DNA from 3 places in the Paenibacillus sp. FSL W8-0187 genome. Region 3 is predicted to be linked to each of the others. Evidence: predicted binding sites of a transcription regulator. Region 3 holds the regulator's gene; each other region holds the start of a gene.
The links. The regulator Rex, encoded in region 3, represses fermentation and respiration genes when NADH is low (regulators of the CRP and FNR family bind a similar motif). The targets are predictions, from matches to a motif close to TTGTGAAATATTTCACAA.
Positions count from the first base shown of each region.

Region 1: a site for Rex is predicted at 5,082-5,099, ahead of MKY48_RS30850 (polymer-forming cytoskeletal protein). Genes of this name have one in related genera too.
Region 2: a site for Rex is predicted at 2,677-2,694, ahead of MKY48_RS31445 (formate/nitrite transporter family protein). Genes of this name have one in related genera too.

Region 1 covers NZ_CP150206.1:6,792,091-6,800,157, reverse strand. The annotation lists gene MKY48_RS30875 (acetylornithine transaminase) at 1-220, shown strand, start outside; gene argF (ornithine carbamoyltransferase) at 280-1,236, shown strand; gene MKY48_RS30865 (argininosuccinate synthase) at 1,343-2,575, shown strand; gene argH (argininosuccinate lyase) at 2,706-4,121, shown strand; gene MKY48_RS30855 (alpha/beta hydrolase family protein) at 4,258-5,031, opposite strand; gene MKY48_RS30850 (polymer-forming cytoskeletal protein) at 5,360-6,088, shown strand; gene MKY48_RS30845 (VanW family protein) at 6,274-7,710, opposite strand; gene ftsE (cell division ATP-binding protein FtsE) at 7,917-8,067, shown strand, end outside.
Region 2 covers NZ_CP150206.1:6,933,233-6,941,299, reverse strand. The annotation lists gene MKY48_RS31460 (DUF4352 domain-containing protein) at 1-275, shown strand, start outside; gene MKY48_RS31455 (TetR family transcriptional regulator C-terminal domain-containing protein) at 523-1,116, shown strand; gene MKY48_RS31450 (MFS transporter) at 1,222-2,469, shown strand; gene MKY48_RS31445 (formate/nitrite transporter family protein) at 2,802-3,674, shown strand; gene MKY48_RS31440 (APC family permease) at 3,820-5,646, opposite strand; cyclic di-AMP (ydaO/yuaA leader) riboswitch at 5,810-6,005, opposite strand; gene MKY48_RS31435 (molybdopterin oxidoreductase family protein) at 6,488-8,067, shown strand, end outside.
Region 3 covers NZ_CP150206.1:2,706,098-2,714,164, forward strand. The annotation lists gene MKY48_RS12145 (hypothetical protein) at 78-707, shown strand; gene dinG (ATP-dependent DNA helicase DinG) at 879-3,755, shown strand; gene MKY48_RS12155 (redox-sensing transcriptional repressor Rex) at 3,828-4,493, shown strand; gene MKY48_RS12160 (amidohydrolase) at 4,468-5,769, shown strand; gene MKY48_RS12165 (DUF5590 domain-containing protein) at 5,800-6,318, shown strand; gene MKY48_RS12170 (hypothetical protein) at 6,576-7,109, shown strand; gene MKY48_RS12175 (AAA family ATPase) at 7,102-8,067, shown strand, end outside.

The DNA.
Region 1 (8,067 bases), 3.3 Mb from region 3:
GGCGATCCGGGGTAAAGGCTTGCTGATCGGCATCGAATGCGCTGAACCGGTTGGCGAGCTGGTACTAAAAGGACAGAGCCGCGGGCTGCTGTTCGTAACGGCAGGACCGAATGTGATCCGGCTGCTTCCGAATCTGTACGTCACCAAACAAGAGATCGACCAGGCGGTATCGATTGTTACGGAACTTATACATGAGCATACGGCGGTTAGCCAAGCATAGAAGAATCGTGCAGCAGCATTTTGGACAATAACAGCATGGTTAAGGAGGACTGAAGGAGTATGGCCGCAAGCGGACAAGTGAAAGAATTGAGCCTGAAAGGGCGGGATATGATCGAGCTGGACGAATACTCGACGGAAGAGATTCAGTTCTTGCTCGATTCGGCAATTGAGATCAAGCGCAAGCAGAAGAACGGCGAAGTCTATCAGCCGCTGAAGGGCAAGACGATTGGTTTGATTTTTGAGAAGTCGTCCACGCGGACGCGGGTGTCGTTCGAGGCTGGCATGTTCCAGCTGGGCGGACATGCACTCTTTTTAAGCAAAAACGATATTCAGCTCGGACGCGGCGAGCCGATCAGCGATACGGCGCAGGTGATGTCCCGTTATCTGGACGGCTTGATGATCCGTACTTTCGGGCACGACAACGTGGTCAACCTGGCGAAATATGCCTCCATTCCGGTTATCAACGGCCTGAGCGACATGGCGCATCCATGTCAGGTGCTGGCTGATTTGCAGACCGTGCTGGAGCACAAAGGCAAGCTAAAAGGCCTCAAAATGGCCTTTATCGGCGATGGCAACAATATGGCGCATTCACTCCTGATTGGCGGAGCCAAGATGGGCATGCATGTGGCTGTGGCCAGTCCCAAGGGCTACGAGGCGGATGCCAGCATCGTGAAGCTGAGCGAGGAGATCGCAGCGCAAACGGGCGGCAAAATCACGATCACCCAAGACCCGATCGAAGCCGCGAAGGATGCGGACGTGATCTATACGGATGTATGGGCAAGCATGGGCTTTGAAGAGGAGCAGGCACAGCGGGAAGCCGCGTTTGCGGACTACCAGGTGAATGAGGAGCTGGTGAAGGTGGCGAAGCCGGATTACCTGTTCCTGCATTGTCTTCCGGCCCACCGTGGCGAAGAGGTTAGCGAAGGCGTGATCGACGGTGCCAATTCCGTTATTTTCGATCAGGCTGAGAACCGTCTCCATGCTCAAAAGGCTTTGATGGTTGCTTTGATGGCTTAGAGCCATTCAATTACAACGAACATTCTCTATGAAAATGCGTTAATGGACGTTATCTTTAGTATAATGAACGACAGGGTTGTTAGTAACAAAGAGAGGGAGTTTAACCATGGCAAAACAAAAAATCGTACTGGCGTATTCCGGTGGCCTGGATACGTCCGTTATTCTGAAGTGGCTGAAAGAAACCTACGATGCGGAGATCATTGCTTTCACGGCCGATATCGGCCAGAAGGAAGAGCTGGACGGACTTGAGGAAAAAGCGCTGGCGACAGGCGCCTCCAAAGTATACATCGACGATCTGCGCGACGAATTTGCAACAGATTTCATCTATCCGATGTTCCAGGCGGGTGCCATGTACGAAGGGCAGTACCTGCTCGGGACTAGCATCGCGCGTCCATTGATTGCTAAACGCATGGTGGATATCGCACGTGCGGAAGGCGCGACGGCGATTGCGCACGGCGCTACGGGTAAAGGGAACGATCAGGTTCGCTTTGAGCTGGGCGTTGCCGGCTTGGCACCGGACATTGAAGTAATCGCTCCTTGGCGCATCGAGGAGTTCCGTAACTCCTTCCCGGGACGTGCGGAGATGATCGCATACGCGGAAGCGCACGGCATTCCGGTAACGGCATCGGCAGCCAAATCCTACTCCATGGACCGCAACCTGCTCCATATCAGTTACGAGAGCGGCGTGCTGGAGGATCCTTGGTTCGATGCAAGCGCAGAGGACAGCAAGGATATGTACCTGCTCAGCGTATCGCCTGAGGATGCGCCGGATGAAGCAGAATACCTCGAGCTTACGTTCGAGCAAGGGAATGTCGTTGCGCTGAACGGCGAATCGATGAGTCCGCTGCAAGTAATGGAGAAGCTCAACGAGCTGGGTGGCAAACACGGCATCGGTCGCGTGGATATGGTAGAGAACCGCTTCGTTGGCATGAAGAGCCGCGGTGTCTACGAGACACCAGGCGGAACCATCCTGTTCACCGCTCATCGCAAAATGGAATCCATCACGATGGACCGTGAAGTGATGAATCTGCGCGACAGCCTGATTACCCGCTATAGTACCTTGGTTTATAACGGTTTCTGGTTTGCGCCGGAGCGTCTGGCACTGCAAGCGCTGGTAACGGAGAGCCAGAAGAACGTATCCGGTACGGTGCGCGTGAAGCTGTACAAAGGCAACATTATCGGCGCAGGTGTGAAGAGTCCGGTCAGTCTGTACAACCCGGATATCGCAACGATGGAGGCCGATCCGACGCAAGCTTATGATCAGGGCGATGCGACCGGCTTTATCCGCTTGAATGCACTGCGTTTGAAAGTGGCAACCGGCGTGAACCAGAATCAATAAGTTTACAATAATGAACAGGCTGAAGGCCGTTTCATGCTAGGGAGCTCCGCTGATTCTCGCGTAACCGGGATGAAAGGGACTTCTTAAGCGGGAAGCGGCCCTCTGCCTTAAACAGAGAGGGGCAAGTGTTGTGAGCAAGTTATGGGGCGGACGCTTTACGAAGCAGACCAACGCATTGGTAGAGGAATATACGGCATCCATCGGTTTTGACAAGCAGCTGGCCGAAGAGGATATCCAGGGAAGCCTTGCGCATGTGTCTATGCTGGGCAAATGCGGCATCGTGCCGGCCGAAGACGTGGAGACGATCAAGGCTGGCTTGAACAAGGTGTTGGAGCGCATCCGTGAGGGCAGCATCGAGTTCTCCGTATCGGATGAGGATATTCATATGAACATCGAGAAGAATCTGATTGAGGAAATCGGACCTGTCGGCGGCAAGCTCCACACAGGCCGCAGCCGTAACGATCAAGTGGCTACGGACATGCATCTGTATTTACGTAACCGCGTGGTGGCGCTGACTGGCATGCTGCATGAGCTGCAAACCGCATTGATCGGACAAGCCAGGGATAACCTGGATACGATTATTCCAGGGTATACGCATCTGCAGCGTGCACAGCCGATTCTGTTCGCACATCATCTGATGGCGTACGTGTCCATGTTTCAGCGGGATATCGACCGTCTGATCGACAGCTATAAGCGTATTAACGTGTTGCCGCTCGGGGCAGGCGCGCTTGCGGGTACAACGTTCCCGATCGACCGCCATTTCGTGGCAGAGCAGCTTGGGTTTGATGGTGTTTACGAGAACAGTCTGGATGCGGTCAGCGACCGCGACTTCATCCTGGAATTCCTCTCGGATGCTTCCATCATCATGATGCACTTGTCCCGCTTAAGCGAGGAGCTGGTGCTTTGGAGCAGCACGGAGTTCAACTTTATCGAGCTGGACGATGCGTTCTGCACGGGCAGCAGCATTATGCCGCAGAAGAAGAACCCGGATGTGCCTGAGCTTGTTCGCGGCAAAACCGGACGGGTATATGGCAATCTAATGGGTCTTCTCACCGTGCTGAAGTCCCTGCCGCTTGCTTATAACAAGGACATGCAGGAAGATAAAGAGGGCATGTTCGATACGGTCGCTACGCTGGAAGGCGCATTGCAACTGTTCGCGCCGATGATTGCCACGATGAAGGTCAACAAAGGCCGCATGCGCGAAGCGGTGAATACCGACTTCTCGAACGCAACCGACATCGCGGACTTCCTGGTGGGCAAAGGACTTCCTTTCCGTCAGGCGCACGAAGTGATCGGCAAGACTGTATTGTACTGTATCCAGAACAACAAGTATTTGCTGGACCTGACGCTGGATGAGTTCAAGCAGTTCTCGGAGCTGTTCGACGACTCCATTTATGGCGTCCTTCAACCGGAGACGGTGGTCAATGCGCGTAACGTATACGGCGGCACGGCAACCGAGCAAGTGAAGGCGGCCATTGATCGCAGCGTGCAGACCCTTCAGGTCACGGAGGAATGGTTGGGTCTCCGCCAAGGGAATGTTGAGTAACAGCATATTACGGTAAAAAAATAGAGGTGGATCGGCAAACGGTAAGTTTGCTGATCCACCTCTTTTATGATATCAGAAATGCACCCCATAGAACCGAAAACGAACCGCTGGCATGTCATGTGTGCCTATAGGTTCATCAGGCCTTCAACGGTAGCCACTTCAGCACATCCTGAATGTGGGTATCCCAATATCCCCAATCATGATCGCCTGGACCTTCCTGATAGGTGAGTTCGAGGGAGGTTTCTTCGCAGACTTTGCGGAACGCTTGATTGTCTTCATAGAGGAAGTCTTCGGTTCCGCAGCATTGATACAGCAGCGGCTTAGGCCCTTCGGATCGTTCGACTTCCTGAAGCAGCCACAGCAAGTCGTTGTCGGTACCGGTAATATCTTGATCTCCGTAGACTAATTGATGTTCAAACAAGGCCTCATTCCTCCGAATATGACCCGCCATATCGAGCGCGCCCGACAAGCTGGCAGCCGCGGCAAAGGCTTCGGGGCAACGAAGGGCCAGCTTGAATGCTCCGTATCCGCCCATGGACAAGCCGGCGACGAAGTTATCTTCCCTCGCGTGGGATAACGGGAAGAAGGAACGGGCAATGGCCGGCAGCTCCTGACTGATGAAGGTCCAGTATTTGCCACCGTATTCCATGTCGGTATAGAAGCTGCGGTGAACTTGCGGCATCACGACGGCAATGCCCATCTCGGCCACATAGCGTTCAATGGAGGTTCTGCGCAGCCAGATGGAATCGTCGTCGGACAGGCCGTGCAGCAGGAAGAGCGTCGGATGCAGACCGCTTTTGGCATGATTGGTCATACCGATCTGCGAAGAGGTTTGCTGAGGGAGAATGACGGTCATGGACGTACTGAGACCCAGTACCTCCGAGTAAAAGCGACATTGCATAAGAGCCATGATGATGTATCCCCTTTCACTTTAATAAATGAGAGATCAATGACGAGCCTATTTGAATCATATCACAATCAATCTCCCTTGCTCCAAGCAAATCCGAACCATCATTTGCAGGAAAAGACGAGATAAAGTGCCTGAGAACGCCTCGGTCTTGGGACCGAGGTGAAGTTCAGCCAACGGGCTGTTCTATGAATAGCGGAGGTGTGGTATCTTAGAGGGAGATTATGACTCCACCTGGTGGAGGACGGACATGTATTGTAGAAATAACTGTTGTGATGAAGAAGTAAAGATATAGATAGTGATTACTTTGTAAATCTGGAGGAGGATACTCATGATACCACATGACGATAAGCTGTCCGATCTGAAGATTACGGGAACCGGAAGTTCAAGCGGCGGCCAATACGATAAGGTGCGCATTGACGGTGCCGGGCAGGTGAATGGAGATCTGGATTGCCGAGAATTAATAGGTAATGGAAATATGAGTGTTAGTGGCGCCGTAGCTGCCCGTACGATTCGCGTGAACGGATCGGGAACCATTAAGGGGGCTGTGGAGTCTGAGGAGCTGCATGTAGCCGGCAGTTTGAGTTTGAAGGATGGATTGCGCTGTCGCTCCATCTTTATCGGGGGGCATTGCAGCATTCACGGAGATTCCGAATCGAAAAAGCTTGAGGTCACCGGAAACCTGAGAAGCCGTGGTGACGTGCGGAGTGAATCCGCCACGTTGCAAGGGGGATTTAAGATCGATGGCCGCCTGCATGTTGGAACAGCGGATATCCGAGTATTGGGCCGCTGCCTTGCACAGGAAATCGTTGGAGACCGGATAACGGTCCGCAAAAAAGGGAAGCGGCTCTGGGAAATGCTGTCCTTGCCTTTACGGGGAACACGGCTGGAGGCTCGTATTATTGAAGGCGATGTCCTTGATCTCGAGTATGTTGAAGCCGATATCGTCCGCGGTAACCGGGTGATCTTAGGCAAAGGGTGCGAGATTCGGCAAGTGGAGTACAGAGATGAACTGTCACAACATCCGGAAGCCGAGGTCAGAGCATCTCGGCGGTTTTAAGGATAACAACGATGCCCTTCCGGATGGGACATCTGAATGCCGAGCTGATTGAAGGCGAGGATATCCGTCTGGTGAATACGAGAGCTGCTATAAAGTCGATACATTACATTGAAATAACGGCAAGGCAAACAGCCCGGATTCGCGGTTCTATCGCGAATCCGGGCTGTTCCATGTTGTCTTCAGGTTTACGGGGCACTGATACCGTCCTCAACCACTTCCTCTTTCGGGGTATCATTCGCTTCAGGCAGTTGGACATCGTTCGTCGGATTAATGGCAACGATGCTGTTCTGGGGGCGGTAGGTATCCTTGGATATTTTGACGTTCTCCACAACTTTGCCGTTTACTTTCTTGGCTCGGTAGGTTTCAACCACATAGCCTGGCTTCCCGTTCTGAACCACCTGCTTGAGTCCTGGAGGAAGCGAGTTATTGTGAAAGATTTTCTCTGGTGACGGCAAGGTTTCAACGGTGGTGGACACAAGCTCATATTCCGTATTTTCCGGGAAGGTGCCAAACATCTTTAGTGTTAAATTATCGTGCAATACCTCCGATAAAATAAGCAGATGCTTGCCTGTATTGTTCCGAAAGCGAAAATTGATCGCCCCTTCAGCAAAGGTGGCATCCTGCCCCTTGGGCAGGTAGCTGACCGGAAGGGAATGATTGCGCCGTTCGGTGATTTCCAGCCCGACGAGCAAAGCGGCATGATAGACCGTGCTGGATACCTGGCAGATCCCGCCGCCGATCCCGGGCACCAGCTTGCCGTTCACGATAACGGGGGCTTCTTCAAAGCCGTACTCCTTCTTCGCGGCATCAATAATATGAGCATAATTGAATTCATCGCCGGGCTTCAGAATCATGCCGTCTACGGCTTTGGCAGCGGCCGTCACGTTATGAATGCGTCCAGGCCCGCTGGATCCGAGACTGGTAGAGAATTCGACGATTTTGCGCTCAATCCCCTCATCCTGCAGCGATTTTACGGTAACGGGGGGCTTTTGACGGATGACAGGCAGTTGGACCGTAATGATCTCATCCAATTTCGGCTCGGTGAAGTGGGACTCATTCGGAAGCGCAGCGCCGAACCCTTCATAGAATGTCGGCCAATCGATGCGGTATGCCGTTTTCTCCGGGGTGTACCGGACAACGTCATCTTCGGATATGCTCCGCACCGCATTGATGGGTTCGCCAAAGCGTTCCTTTTGCCAGTCTTCGCTCAATCGCTCTTTTAACACATTGCGATCCCAGTCTGTGGATATATGCCACTCCAGCTGAAAGTTACGCCGGTAAAGAACCTGATCCCATAATGATCCTTCGGACAACCTGGCGATAGCTTCCCGAAAATCGGCAGCGCTGAATTGAACTCCGGCTTCCCGGAGAGTGAAGCTTTCCGTGTGCCCTTTCAGAGTGCCCGATTGCAGCTCCACCTTCAATGCTGTCATCGCCTGCAGCCGTTGATCCAGCTCTGACAGCACCTCGTCTGCGGGTGTACCGCCTACCTGCCAACCGGAGAGAACGACCCCCTTCGGGAGTTCCTTCTGGTTCACGTACATCGTCAATAGACCGAAGCCGACGGAGAGGAGAAGACCGAAACTGATGACAATGATGAGACCAAGATGAATTTTTTTCAATTGAACCACCTTCTTAACTTCGTATTGGCCGCAGTTCATGCACTTTTTCATGTATATGTCACGGTGGGCTTAAACTTTCGGGTACTCAAAAGGTAACAAATTTGTTACAATAGACGATGTCGTGAGGATTTTTCATGGATTTTAAAGGAATTCGATGGAAACTGTCGAAAAGTATAATGGCTAATTAAGGATTGGGAAGTGATGAAGTGATCGAAATGCAGGACGTATGGAAGACTTATCCGAACGGCGCTCATGCGCTTCAAGGAGTTTCCGTCAAAATCAATCGAAATGAATTCGTCTATGTTGTCGGACCGTCAGGTGCAGGCAAATCGACGTTTATGAAACTTATCTATAGAG
Region 2 (8,067 bases), 3.2 Mb from region 3:
GTCATACGTTTAAAGTGGTTGACATTACCGTGAAGAACAATGGCCAGGCGCCGCTGGTCATCTCTTCCGCGTTATCTTTTTCCCTGACGGATTCGAGCGATCTTAACTATACGGTTCCCATTACGGATGATGTGAAGATGCTGGACGGCACCATTGCCCCAGGCGGTGAACTGACAGGAGAAATTCCGTACGAAGTGAAACAGGGGGTTACGGGGCTGCAGCTGAGTTATGGCGATCCGATGAAAGAAGGAAGAGCCATTTGGGCAGTGGAATAAAAAAATATTATATTTGTTTCGGGATGTACGAGTGATGAGAGGATTTTGCTTAGGCAATGTCCTTTTTTCTATGTCATTGTCAAGCCGTCGCTTTACATGGGGGAATGTTTTCAGTATGATTAAACCGTACAGTCGGTTTTTTATTTGGAATGGTGTTTATTGATTTTAAATTCATTTTGATTACAAGAAACAGATTTCTGCTTACTGATTGCGGACTATTATTTCCAAGCAAGGAGTGCTTACACCGATGTCTTCAGAAAAAGCGCAGCGAAAGCGGGATTTGATTCTGGATAAAGCGAAGGAGCTGTTCATCCAGCGCGGGTATGCGGCAACATCCATGGATGAACTGGTCAAGTATACGGGTGCCAGTAAGGGAAGTATCTACTATCACTTTGAGAGCAAGGAAGATTTGTTCGTCAAGCTGCTGGCGAAGCAGAATCAGGAATGGATGGAAGCCTGGAACGATAAAAAAGTCCGTTACGCCAGCTTCGAGGAGAAGCTGTACGGCATTGCCGATCATATGGTCGATGACTTCCAGAATCCGCTAACCAAGATCGCGGAGGAGTTCTATATCAATCAGCCGGAGAATAAGACGATTGTGGGCGAGATGCTGGCGATTCTGCAAGGACCGCGTACGCTATACCGCGAGATTTTGGCGGAGGGAGCGGATGAGGGACGGATACCGGCAGAAGATGTCGAGGAGATATCCGTCATTTTTGGCGCGCTTCTGGATGGAATGTCGATTTCGTACTATGAACGTTCTCAGAAGGAATCGAGACTGCTGTACCGTAAGGGAGTAACTTACTTTTTAAACGGTGTGTTATCGAGTCAAGGTTCGTAATGTATTGAAGGATTTATCGGAAACGCTTCTGTCGGTTTGAACGCAGGGTGGGCGTTTTCGCACATATTATTAAACCGAATAGTCGGTTTTACTGGGGGATGGAATATGAGGCATTTGTTTGGCAACCGCGCGTTCGTGCTGCTGATGGTTTCGGATTTTATGCAAAATATCGGGATCTGGATCCGCAACATGGCGCTGTTGTTCTTTATTATGGAGAAGAGCAACCATGACCCGGTCGCCGTATCGCTGCTTACCGTGATTGAATACGCGCCCATCTTTGTGATCTCCATGATTGGCGGCGTGCTGGCTGACCGTTGGCGTCCCAAGCGAACGATGATCTGGGGAGACATTTTAAGCTTTTTATCCATACTGCTTATCCTGTTTGTTGTGTATGCGGGATATTGGCAGGCCGTGTTTGCGGTGACCCTGGTCTCGGCCGTTGTATCCCAATTCTCGCAGCCTTCGTCCATGAAGATCATCAAGCGCTGCTTACCGGATGAGCATGTGCCCGCGGCCACGGCTTTGTCCCAGACCTCGATGTCGCTGTTCATCATTTTGGGACCGATGGTCGGCACGACGATCTATCAAGCTTTTGGATTGCAGGCTTCTTTAATCAGCTTGTTGGTTCTATTCGGCGCTTCGGGGATCGTGCTGGCGTTTCTCCCTTCCAGTGTGGATGAACCATCTAAAAATTCAGAATCGACCGGTTCTTTTATGAAGGACTTGAAGGCAGGCTTCACTTACATCGGTTCCAGTCGGCTGCTGAAGGTGCTGTTGGTGGTCTACGTTTTATTGGCGCTCGGCAGCGGACTTGTTCAGCCGCTCGATATTTTTGTCATCACGGAGCGTCTACAGCTGGCAATGTCCAGCGTTCAGTGGTTCACCGCGCTAGAGGGTCTTGGCATGTTGATTGGCGGCGTGCTGGCCGCCGTGATTGCAGGGAGAGTGAAAGGCTCCTACCTGCTGTTTGCCGGGCTTGCCTTCCTCGGCCTTTCGACCTTTGTCGAGGTGCTGTCCCAATGGCCGATCCTGACCGGCGCGATGCGCTTCGTAACCGGGGTGCTGATGGCGATGGCGCAGACGGTATTGATGGCCGTGATGATGCAGCAGGTGGAAGAGAAATTCATTGGTCGGCTTAATGGCGTGATGACGCCGATTTTTACCGGCATGCTGCTTATCGGCTCCGGGTTTACGGGATGGTATATGTCGGCGACCTCCATTGTGGTCGTGTATTTCACGGCAGGTGCGCTCTTCCTGCTGTCGTCCTTCATTAGCATGAAACTTCCGATCTCGAACGTTCCGGTTCAGGAAAAGGAAACGCCTGTTAGGATAGAGACTGCCGCCGAGGCATAGGCTGCTGGTTTAACATGATGGTGGTATAAAGGCATAGGCTTGCCGGGTTAGAACATGATGGTTGGTAATTGCATCAACCAAGCGGTGTCGCGATCCTCTCCGACACCGCTATTTTACATGTACCGCTCGCTCCGATCGAGCGAATGAGTCAGGGCAAATCAAGAGCAGCCAGGACAGAGGCTGTCTTGTCTCCTCTGACGCACGCGATCGTGATATAATTCACGTTCTTGCTATGGAGGCTGCGGTACAATATGGGTAACTGTAAACAGAAATATCAGACGCTGCATTCGAGAGATTTCAGGACGGAATGCGGGAGAAATGGGGGAGCGGCCATGGCCTATTACAAACCTGATCGCATTGCGGAGATCACCTTGGAGAACGGGGTGAAAAAAGCACATAACTCCGCCATGAACGTGATGATATTAGGATTTTTGGCGGGTGCTTTTATTGCGCTCGGCTTTTTGCTGGATATTCGCGTAATTGCCGGAGCATCGGAGGCTTGGGGAGGCATTGCCGGTTTTATAGGCGCGGCGATATTCCCTGTCGGACTGATTCTTGTATTGCTAGCGGGCGGAGAGCTGCTGACAGGCAACATGATGGCCGTGTCCCTGGCCAGATTCAAGAAGCGGATTTCCACGAAAGAAATGGTACGAAATTTAGCTCTTGTCACGGTAAGCAATATGGCAGGGGCGTTGTTCGTCGCTTATTTCTTTGGTCATGTGACGGGTCTGACAGGCAGCGGCGTTTATCTGGAGAAGCTGGTGGACATGGCAGGTCATAAGATCGACGACAGCTTCCTGCAGGCCTTCTTGTCGGGCATCGGGTGCAACTGGCTCGTGGCGCTCGCCGTGTGGCTGTCCTACGGATCGGATCAGATGAGTGGCAAAATTCTCGGGATCTGGTTTCCGACGATGGCGTTTGTAGCCATTGGCTTTCAGCACGTGGTGGCCAATATGTTCCTCATTCCGGCAGCGATATTTGAAGGATATTACAGCTGGGGCGAGTATCTGGTGAACTTCATTCCGGTATGGCTTGGCAATTTCGTCGGAGGCGCGCTGTTTGTGGGAGCTGCCTACGGGACCGTATATTTGAAGAAGGATGATAAGGTTGAGGTCATGCTTCGCGGCGAACAAGACGCCGCACTGCCGTCTGCGCCAACTACCGGCACTGCTCAACAGGTTCATTCTGCGCAGAATGTTTCTTAATATCCCGAAGCCTGGTAAGCGTCTAGGCGGAGGAAAAAAAGCTGCGATTGACCCCTCCCTTAAGAATAGGGATCGGATGATCGCAGCTTTTTTAGTGTTGTTGGCGGAGTGGATTCCTTGTATAAGTCGCAGCGGAACAAGCCCGCTATTTTTTTAAATGGTAAGGTACTGTGGTGATAATCACATCTCTCCGATACAGTAAATGTGCGCGAATGAGCAAGCTGGACTGATTGTGCAGGAAGTTATGCCAGCCCTTCTTGGGGATGAACTGCGGTATGACAACGGTAACCTGGTAGTGCGATTCGCTTGCCTTTCGCTGCACGGTATCGATGAATTTGGTCAGCGGCTGAATGATGCTCCGATAAGGCGAGTGCAGCGTCACCAGCCGGATGTCCGGCTGCCACTTCTTCCATTTTTCCTGGAAGGCCGCCTCGTCCTCCCGCTCGAACGGCACGTACACCGCGATAATTTGTCCTGCTCCCAGTGATTTGGCATAATTCAGCGAGTTCTCCACCACATGCGTGATTCCAGCCACAGGAAGAATAATAACATTTCCCTCAATCGGCTTAACCGGCTCACAGGTCGTAATTCGCAGCTGGTCTGCTACGGCCTCATAATGTTTGTGGATTCGTGTGAAGATCCAAATGATCAGCGGCAGGAAAATCAAGACGGTCCACACTTGGGCGAATTTCGTGAAAAAGAAGATCATCGTCACGATAAAGCTAATGCATGCGCCGGTGGTATTAATGATCAGCTTGACGATCCATCCTTCGGGCTTTTCGCGAATCCACTTCACCATCATCCCTGTTTGGGAGAGGGTAAAAGGGATAAACACGCCGACGGCATACAGAGGAATCAGATGCTCGGTTTTGCCTTCGAAAGTCAGCAGCAACAGAATGGAGAAGAACCCAAGTATGATAATCCCGTTTGAATATCCCAGACGGTCCCCCCGGACGGTGAACATTCGGGGAATAAATTTATCCTTCGCCAGATTAACGGCAAGCAGCGGGAAGGCGGAATATCCCGTGTTGGCGGCCAGGATCAGAATGAGAGCCGTTGTTCCTTGGATAAAGTAATAAAAAACGTTTCGTCCAAAGGTATGCTCGGCAATCTGGGAAACGACAGTGACTTGCTCGCTGGGGCTAACCCCATAGTAATAGGCCAGGAATACGATGCCCGAAAATAACATTGCCAGCAAGGATCCCATCGCGACCAAGGTTTTGGCCGCATTATTCGGAGCGGGATCCTTGAAGTTCGGGATGGCGTTAGAAATGGCTTCAACGCCGGTCAGGGCAGAGCTGCCCGAGGCAAATGCCCGCAGGAGCAGGAACAAGCTGAGACCGGCGACAGGCGTGCCGATCGGCGTGTGAAGCTCTGGTGACGCATGGCCTGTAGCTATGTTGAATATTCCGACGCCAATCAGGATAAAAAGCGCCAGTACAAACAAGTAAACCGGATAAGCCAATATGGTGGCCGACTCCGTAACCCCTCTTAAATTGAGTACGGTCAAACATAGAACGAACACGATGGAGATGGGCAGATTGTAGGCATGCAGTTCCGGAAAAGCAGACGTGATCGCGTCCGTCCCCGCCGATACGCTGACCGCAACCGTCAGGATGTAGTCGACCAGCAGGGAGCCGCCAGCGACCAATCCTGGATACATGCCTAAATTCCGTTTGGAAACCATGTAGGCTCCGCCGCCATGCGGATATGAGAAAATAATTTGTCTATATGATAGGATAAGTGCCAGCAATAAGACCAGGACCCCGACGGCAATCGGTATGGAATACCAATAGGCAGCCGCGCCAACGGTCATCAAGACGATCAGAATTTGTTCAGGTCCATAGGCCACGGACGACAAGGCGTCGGATGAAAGGATGGCCAGCGCTTTGGTTTTGTTCAGCTTTTGCTCGCCCAATTCCGTTGATTTAAGGGGTCTTCCGATGAGGAATCGTTTGATAGAAGATAACATGTTTTTCACCGCCGATTAAGAATAGGTACATGATGGGAACTGCTTGAAGTGAGTTCAATCGGTGTGCCTCATGTGCTGGACATATGGGCTATCTCCATTCCAATATTGATTTTTTGCCAAACAAAAAACACAGGTTAGAACCCTGTGTTTGATCACAAGTTCACAACCCTCTCCATCAACGCTGACGAGGTTAGCTGTCGGATTCGGGCGGTGAGAGTCGCCCTACCTGATAATAGTCGCGGCGTAAGTACGCGCTGCATCAGGATTCACCCCATAGTATGGTTGACAGATCCTATTGGTATCCATCCATACGTGTGGTTCCCCCGCTTTCCCAATTGGAAATTAAGCGAATGTCATGTGAATATGAAGAATGATTTCGAAGCTGAATAGTATATTACGCCTGCTCAAATCTTTTGTAAAACACCCTCCAACGAAGAATAAAGCAGAATTATTTATAAAAAATGACAGATAAGCGCTTACATAAATATGTGGCTTTGACAGGCTTTGTTTTTTGCATGTTTGCTATAGAAAGCATGATTTTCTATGATGCGTAAGGGCAAGTAGCTCAGATGTGATGCGATAGACGCCGGATACAAACAAATTCGCCATGCCGGTCTCGGGGGAGGAGACATGGGCATGGCGAATTTTTTGGGAGTGGTCCATGATTTGGCAAGGAAGAGAAAGGGTCTGGGTTCCTCTTCGTTGCTCTTGATAGGAATATACCCGGAAGGAAGTAGAGTGAAACACCCGCTCAGAAAAAAATGTAAGACTTTACTGGAGCCCTGATTTTCTTTTAAGATAAGGGGATATGATTCAGCGTGTACAAGGGGGAATGGACGAAATGACTCAAGCGATGATTCATCAGGAGAATGGTGTGTTTCCGGCGGTATGTCCGTTGGATTGTCCCGATACTTGCGGTTTGCTGCTGCATAAAGAGAATGGAAAAATCGTGAAGGTTACCGGCAATCCGGATCATCCGATGACGCAGGGAGCCATCTGTAATAAAGTCCGCAATATGGCACATCGGGTGTATCATCCCGAGCGCGTGCTTTATCCGCTGCGGAGGGTAGGGCCCAAGGGTGAGGGGGCTTTCGAGCGGATCAGCTGGGATGAAGCGATTCAGGAGATTACCGGGCGCTACAAGAAGCTGATCAAGGAATATGGCTCCGAGAGCATTCTACCATACAGCTTTTACGGCAATATGGGGATATTGAGCGTGGACGGTATGGATCGGAGATTCTTCAACAGGCTGGGCGCCAGCCGCCTGAAGCAGTCGATCTGTAATTCCGCAGGCACTGCGGGCTGGAAATCCGTGATGGGGTTTAATGGAGGCACCGTCCCGGAGGAAACCGTTCATGCCGATGTCATCATTGTCTGGGGCGGTAATATCGTCAGCACCAATATGCACCAAGTAGTGCTGGCAGAGAAAGCACGCAAGGCCGGTGCCAAGGTCATTGTGATTGATGTTCATAAGAACCAGACCGGGCAATGGTCGGATTGGTTCATTCCGCTGTTTCCGGGCACGGATGCGGCACTGGCGGTCGGCCTCATGCACATCATGTTCCGAGATGGCATGGTGAATGAGGAATTCCTCCGGCAGTATACGCTCGGGCATGAAGCCTTGCGTGAGCATGTCAAAGACTATACGCCGGAGCATGTATCCTCCATTACCGGCATTCCGGTAGAGGATATCGAGAAGCTGGCCGAGCTGTATGGCCGGGCCGGTACTTCTTATATTCATATTGGTAACGGTCTTCAGCATCACGACAATGGAGGCTTGACGGTGCGCAGCATCGCGGCGCTTCCGGCCTTGACCGGACAATGGCTGAAGCGGGGCGGAGGGGCTGCCAAGTCGAATGGTGGCTACAACAGCATGGACAGCGATGCACTGGAGCGTCCGGATCTCCGGCCGAATCCGGATGCCAGGACCATTAACATGAACCGGATCGGCGAGGCGCTTGCCATGACCGAACAGCCGATTAAGTCGGTCTTTGTCTATTGCAGCAACCCGCTGGTTGTCGCTCCTGACACCGGGCGGGTGCGCGAAGGGTTTGCAAGGGAGGATCTGTTTACCGTCGTACACGATTTGTTCATGACGGATACAGCCAAGTATGCGGACATCGTGCTTCCGGCAACCTCCTCATTTGAGAATACAGACCTGTTCGCATCCTACTGGCATCAGTATATCCAGCTGCAGGAGCCGGTCATTCCGGCGCTCGGGGAGAGCAAGAGCAACGTGGAGCTGTTCTCCTTGCTGGGCCGGGCCATGGGGTTCACCGACCCGGCCTTCCATGAGACCGAAGAGGAGATGATGGCAAGAGCGCTCGACTTCCCGGACAACCCTTATCTGAACGGCGTCACGATGGACAAGCTAAAGGAACACCGCTATGTGAAGCTTGACATGACGCCGCTTGAAACATA
Region 3 (8,067 bases):
AAAAGACCGACTTCTACAGAAAATGAGTTCAGGTCGACGCACTGATCTCATTTTTCCGCTAAGGGTGGGATGCAGCTATGTTTCAACATGTATTCGCTGAAATGAACAACATGTTAGATGAAATTGTGAAGCATTACCCTTCTGCTCAAGGTCCCCAAAAACAGGCGCTGGTACAAAACTGGAACATGCTCAAAAGCATGAGCGAGGGCATTATCGAGGAATGGCTCCATTTTGAAGAGAAGATGGCTATCTTCCGCGAGAGTGCCGCCTCACCTCCTGTTTTTCCACCGACCGAAGCGCCTGAACTGCAGCTTGATGCATTCATTCGCGGCCAAGGTTATTACAAGTTGTTGATGTTCCAGCCGGCTATACAGCAATTTGAGGTGGCCGCCACGGTATTTCCGGATAGCCTTCTGATCAAGCTGTATATTGCGATGTCCCATCTTTATTTGGGGCAAACCATACCAGCGTCCGATGTATTGGTGTCCATCCTGCCCCTGGCAGACAACAAGAAGATGCGAGCGATGATTTACAACGCGCTTGGATGCATCGAGGTGTTGAATGGACAACAAGGGAAAGCCGAGGAGCATTTTGCACTGGCGATTCACAGCGACCCGACACTTCCTGACCCCATTATCAATTTGGAGGTCTGCAAGCAGAATCGCGGTGAGCTCCAATACGGCAGCCAATTGATCTCTTTGCTGTAGAAATCAAGCCATTACAAGAAGCGATGCCAGAGCTCATTACTGAGACTTTGGTATCGCTTCTTGCCGTATGGAGCGATGGAGGAGAAACGGGGGATTTTTTACCCGGAATGTTCAAAACCCGCAACTTCTGGTATGCTGTTAATTAGTCTGGAGGAAAGGGATTTTATCGAAATGAAATTTGCCGTATTGGATTTTGAAACCACGGGCAACCAGTCAGCAGATGAGATCATTCAGGTTGGACTGGCCATCATCGAAGAGGATCGAAGCATCTCCCGCGTATACGGCACCTATGTCAATCCCGGGATTCCGATCCCTCCTTTTATTACCGGTTTGACCGGCATTTCCGACAGTGATGTAGCGGATGCTCCGTCATTGGAAGAAATGATGATGGAACTCGTGCCCATGCTCGACGATGTCGTATTGGTTGGGCATAATGTCGCTTTTGATTTTAACTTTTTGCAAAATGCACTCGATCGCTGCGGCTATTTACCGTTCAGCGGCCGAATTCTAGATACGATGCACTTCTTAAAAATATGTTTTCCCTCGCTGCCTTCTTATCAGCTCGGGATGGTCTCTTCTCATTTCGGTCTGGAGCATGACCGTCCGCATCAGGCGGACAGCGATGCGCTTGCCACAGCCTATGCGCTGCTGAAATGCCTGGAGGAGATCGATGAGCTTCCTCTCCTTACCGTGCAGCGGTTAAGCGACCTGTTTGCCGACGAGGACAGCGACTTGGCCTGGTTCTTTGACGGCATCCGTGCTGACAGGGAGTTCCAGGCTGTACAAGCCGGAGACACCCATACGTACTATCGTCAATTTGCCCTGGCCGTTGACGATTGGAACGATATTGCGCCTGCCAGGGATGAGTCGGAGCCTAATCCGCTGGCGGATGTAAGCTTCGAGCAATACATGAATGATGTCCGTGAACGTCTAAAGGAAACGCTGCCTCATTATGAGAGCAGGGATGCCCAGGACATGATGTTTCAGGAAGTGATGCAGGCCCTCGATGACAATAAACATTTATTGATCGAAGCCGGCACGGGAACAGGCAAATCCCTCGGGTATTTGCTGCCGTCGATTTATCAAAGCGTGAAGCAGGAACAGAAGGTTATGGTGAGCACGCATACAATCAACCTTCAAGAACAGCTGCGTGACCGGGATATTCCCCTGCTCACCCAGGTTGTTCCTTTTCCTTTTAAAGCGGCTATTTTCAAGGGAAGAGGCCATTATTTGTGTTTGAGAAAATTTGAACATAAAATAAATAGAAGAGATTTTCATTCCCCGAAGGAAGATGTGATCACCGCGGCGCAGATGCTGGTCTGGCTGACCCAGACGGAGAACGGGGATGATGAAGAACTGAACTTTGGCGGTCGCGGAGGGGATTTCTGGGAGACGATCTCCAGTGATTCGGATTCCTGCCTTGGCCGTGCCTGCCCATGGTTCCGCAAATGCTACTATCACAGGGCCAAACATGAAGCGGGCATCGCGGATGTTGTCATTACGAACCATTCGAAGCTGTTCACTGACGTAAAAGCGAATCATCAGCTGCTTCCGAGTTATGAGCGTCTCGTCATTGATGAAGCGCATCATCTGGAGGACGTCGCTGGCAAGCACCTTGGCTTGCAGATGAAATATTTTTCGGTGGTCCATACGTTGACTCGTATGTACAAAGACAGCCGCAGCGGTCAGCTTCCGGCTCTTCGCCAGCTGCTGCAAGCATCGTCGCATGAGAAGGCTGTCGAGTGGTCCTCCATCATAGACCGGATTTATCCGGATCTGATCACCGCAAAAGAGAATTGGGACCGGCTCAGCGATCAATTGTTCGGACTACTTCCGGAACGCGGAGACGCGACTCCGGGGGATGCCGGTCAATTCTCGCTTCGCTTATCGCCTCTGAAGAAGCCGAAGGATTGGGATTCGCTGGCCGAGTTGGAGCATCAAATTCATGTGACGCTGGGCGATGTCGTTCGCAAGGGTGACAAGCTGATCGCCGAGATGAAGGAAGATCTGGACGATTACAGCGCGGACAGTTTGTTAACAGACCTATCGGGTCTGTTTAAGGACCTGGCCGCACACCGCGAGGACCTGAGGTCCTTCATGGCTCTGAATGATGAAGGCACGGTATACTGGATGGAGGCTAACGGGAATTTCCGCGGCAAATCGCTGCAGCTTTATGCAGTGCCTGTCGATGTTAGCACCCACTTGAAGGAATTGTTTTTTGACAAGAAACAAAGCGTGATCCTGACATCGGCGACCTTGTCGGTGGATAAATCGTTTCAGTTCATGATCGAGAACTTGGGTCTTCAGGAAGCGGCAGATAGCGGCAACTTGAACACGGTTCTGCTGCCGTCCCCGTTTAATTACAGGGAGCAGGCCCTCCTTGTCGTGCCGCGCGATTTTCCGAGCGTGAAGGGCTCGGTCGGGGATGCACTCTTTGTGAATACACTTGTGCAATCATTGGCCGATACGGCAATCGCTACGCATGGCCGCATGCTTGTGCTGTTCACTTCGTACCGCATGCTGCGTCAGGTTCACGAGCCGTTGAAGGAGGCGCTGGCATCCAGCGATATTACGGTACTGGGACAAGGGATGGACGGAACCAGCCGTACCAAGTTAATCCGGAGATTCCAGGATAGCAGTGCTTCGGTCCTGCTGGGTACGAGCTCCTTCTGGGAAGGGGTAGACATACCCGGGGAGGCGCTCACTTGCCTTGCGATCGTCCGGCTGCCGTTCCAGCCGCCGAATCATCCCTTGGTCGAAGCCAAGAGCGAATTGCTGCAGCAGCAGAATAAGAACCCGTTCATGAAACTTTCGGTTCCGCAAGCGGTCATTCGCTTCAAACAGGGATTTGGCCGACTGGTGCGGACCGCGCAAGATAAGGGGATTGTCATTGTCTACGATACCCGGGTCATTGAATCCTATTACGGGAAATATTTCTTATATTCTTTGCCGGGGCCGAAGATGGAGCATATGCCGACAGAGGGGATCGTTCCCCGAATTTCGGAATGGCTGCAGGAAGAGGCAGGCATAGAGAACCAAGCTGAATAAAAGTGAAACAATGAACGAAATGATCTGTCACAAAAAAATGTAGTTATTAACCTATTATTAGGGGGAGCATGAATGAAATCGGAAAAAATTTCGGAAGCCGTGGTCCGCAGATTACCTGTATACTTGCGCTATTTGAATGAGCTTCAGAAAAGGGAGGTCTCCACGGTTTCCTCCCAGGAACTGGGACAAAAACTGGACCTCAATCCTGCTCAAATTCGTAAGGACCTAGCGTATTTCGGTGATTTTGGACGGAAAGGGATCGGATATGACGTATCTTATCTGATCGAGAAAATTCGCCAGATTCTAAAGCTGGACCAGAAGATCAATGTCGCATTGATTGGGGCCGGTAATCTTGGACATGCATTATCGAATTACAATGCATTTCTGAAGGACAATATGAAGATTGTGGCGGTTTTCGATTCGTATTCTCCCAAAGTTGGTATGAAAATTAACAATTTGGTTGTACAGCCGATGGAGGAACTGGAGAAGACGGTTCATGAGTACGGCATTCGTATCGGGATAATCACCGTTCCGGATTTTGAAGCGCAGAATGTAGCCAATCAGCTTATCGCCGCAGGCATCGAGGCTATCCTGAATTTTGCGCCAACCATCCTGAAAGCCCCATCCCATATCCGGATTCATACGGCTGATTTCACTACGGATTTGCAGAGTTTGGCCTATTATTTGGATAACGGCAAGGAGGATGCAGCACATGACGACAACGAAGTGGATGGTTAAGAACGGAACGTTTGCGGTACTAGAGGAAGGAAGATCCGTGCTACGCGGATATATGGTTGTGGAGAATGACCGGATAACCTATCTGGGTGAAGAAGAGCCAACCGTCCAAGAGGGAATAGAAGTTATCGATGGAACTCATCTATTTTTCCTACCTGGGTTGGTGAACACGCACGGACATGCGGCGATGTCGCTGCTCCGCGGTTATGGCGACGATCTGGCACTGCAGGTATGGCTTCAGGAAAAAATGTGGCCTATGGAAGCCAAATTCACGGCCGACGATGTATACTGGGGAACCGCACTCTCCGTGCTGGAGATGATCAAAGGCGGAACCACGACATTTGTGGATATGTATGATCATATGGATCAGGTTGCCAAGGTTGTGCAGGACTCAGGAATGCGCGGCGTCCTAATGCGCGGCGTCATCGGATTGTGTCCGCCTGAGGTGCAGCAGCAGAAGCTGGATGAGGCGGTGGCATTCGCGAAAGACTGGCATGGCAAGGCTGACGGGAGAATTACGACGATGATTTCACCGCATGCACCTTATACGTGCCCGCCGGATTTCATCGAAAAATTCGTTCAGGCATCCCATGATTTGAATCTGCCTTTGCATACGCATATGTCCGAAACGGAAACGGAAGTAGCTCAGAATGTAAAAGACTACGGACTTCGCCCTGTTGCCCATTTGGAGAAGCTTGGCATGTTCTCCCGGCCAACGCTGCTTGCGCATGCCGTCCATCTGACCGATGAAGAAATCGAAATCCTGGCCAAGCATCAAGTTATGGTGTCGCATAATCCAGGCAGCAATTTGAAGCTTGCCAGCGGCATCGCTCGCGTGCCTGCACTGCTGAAAGCCGGCGTAACGGTGTCGCTGGGTACCGATGGACCTGCGAGCAATAATAATCTGGATATGTTTGAAGAGATGCGTCTGGCGGCATTGATCCATAAAGGGGTAAGCGGGGATCCAACCGCAATTCCTGCATCCGAAGCGCTTCGCATGGGTACAGAGTATGGAGCCAAGTCAGCCTTCCTCAACGATATCGGCACACTTGCGGTAGGAATGAAAGCAGATATGATCGCACTGAACACGGATCAAGCGCACTTCCTTCCACGGACCGATTATATTTCACACGCTATCTACTCAGCCAGTGCGAAGGATGTAGAGCATGTATGGGTTGACGGCAAGCAGGTAGTGAAGAATGGCGCGAGTCTTACTCTTGATGAGGAACGTATCCGCCGGGAAGCGCAGCGTGCATTTGAGCGTCTTACAACCCTCTAGGGAATAATCAAGGGGAGCGAGGAGACGGATTTGAAGAAAAAAACGAAGTGGATATTGCTGAGTGTGTCCAGCGTGCTGCTGTTGCTGCTTGGTTTACAGCTCTATTATTCATATGTTATGAAAGATACTTGGAATGAAGAAAGAATGGCAATTGTTGCCGCGAAGCAGCATGGCCAATTGGTTACATCCGGGAAGACCTATAAATCGGTGTGGGGCGAGGATAATAACTATTGGGTGGTAAGCGGGAAAGATCAAGACAATCAAGATCGTATGGTATGGGTGAAATTTACGGATGACAACGTACCTGTTGAAGGTGCTGACGCTGTCCAGTCCGTTTTATTGAAAACGGGAATGTCAGAAGCCCAGATGCGGGATCAGATCTATAACGAATTGCCTGGCGTTGAAATTAAGCGGCTGCTGCCTGGAATGTATGAGGGTGAGTATGCATGGCAGCTGCAGTATGAACACAACGGTCAGCGCGGCTATCGGTTTTATCGTTTTCAAGATGGTAACACCATCGGGAATGACATTATTCTTCCAAATCAATAAAAATGCAGTAAGAGAGGCGCCCTTTATAGGGTGCCTCTCTTTTTCTCCAACATGTAAGCGCATTCAGAAAAAATATGGAAAAACTGTTCTAAATATTTTCACAGACATGCATGAAAAAGTATATAAGATGTGATATACTCGTACTTGTACAAAACGAGCATATAAAATACATGCATCGCAATATATCGTTGTTATATGTATTATTGTGTTACAGAATGATAGACAAAATTTCATATAGGAAATGAAGGAGGAACTTCATGAAACTACGCATTGTACCTATCATGCTGACTGTCGTGATCTCAGCATCGGTTCTCTTTGGCGGATGGTTTCTGTATCGGCAGATGGCTTTGCAAAATCCGCTGGCAAATGTTGTGTCGCAATATGACGGCGTGAAGGATTCTCATATAGATATTAAACAGAATACCGTTACTTTGAATCTTGATTTGGCTCCAGATACAAATTTACAAGGTTTGGTTCAGCATATTAAGAAGGAAGGCAAGTCTGTGATTGGCAAGCGGGAATTGAAAATCCAGGTGGAGGACCATTCCTCGGAAGCACTGGATCAATGGTGGGAGAAGGCCATGCTCTCAGTCGCCGAAGCAATGGATAATAAGCAGTATACTGATATTCAATCATCGCTCGAGCAGCTTGCTGCCCAGTCGCCGAATTTGAAAGCAAAAGCAACCATCGATGACACCAATGTCTATGTCAGCTTGTCAGACGGCAAGTCTGGTAAATTTATAATCTTGCCGCGTCAGCCTGGCAGCATGGAGGTGTGGAATCATGCCTAAATTAGCTAAAGAAATCATGTTAGGCTTTATTCCCGTATTACTGGTATTCCTTGTATTTGCCGGTGTGAACATCGTGCCCTTGCTCATCGCTGCAGGACTTGTAGGCGGCTTGTTGTTTATCGCTAAAATGAAAGGCGGTATTGCTGTAGGCGCAGGGAATGAGCGCAAGCGGAAAAAGAGCGGACCTGCCAAGCTGACTTTCGAAGAAATCGGCGGGCAGGATAATGCTAAACAAGAACTGCGAGAAGCATTGGATTTTCTGATTCGTCATGAAGACATTAAGAAATTTGGCATTCGTCCATTGAAGGGCATTCTCCTAACCGGGCCTCCGGGAACAGGGAAGACGTTGATGGCGAAAGCCGCTGCCCATTATACGGATTCGATCTTTGTTGCTGCATCCGGCAGTGAATTTGTTGAGATGTACGTCGGTGTTGGTGCGGGGCGCATCCGGGATTTGTTTAAGGATGCCCGGAATCGTGCGACAAAAGAAAACAAACAAAACGCCATCATCTTCATCGATGAGATCGATGTCATTGGCGGTAAACGCGAAGGCGGCCAGCAGCGCGAGTATGACCAGACACTGAATCAGCTGCTAACCGAGATGGATGGCATCTATTCACAGGATACTCCTCGCATTCTGGTTATCGCCGCAACAAACCGGAAAGAAATGCTGGATAGCGCACTGCTGCGTCCAGGCCGATTCGACCGTCATATTCAAGTAGATCTTCCGGATAAGAAGGGACGCACTCATATCTTGAATCTGCATGCTGGTAATAAGCCGCTGCATGAAGATGTTGACTTGGAGAAAATCGCCGAGGAAGCTTACGGCTTCTCGGGTGCACAGCTTGAGAGCGTCATGAATGAAGCGGCCATTTATACGATGCGTGAGAATGAGCAGTTTATCCATCAGCGTCACTTGTCCATGGCGATTGACAAGGTCATGATGGGTGAGCGTTCT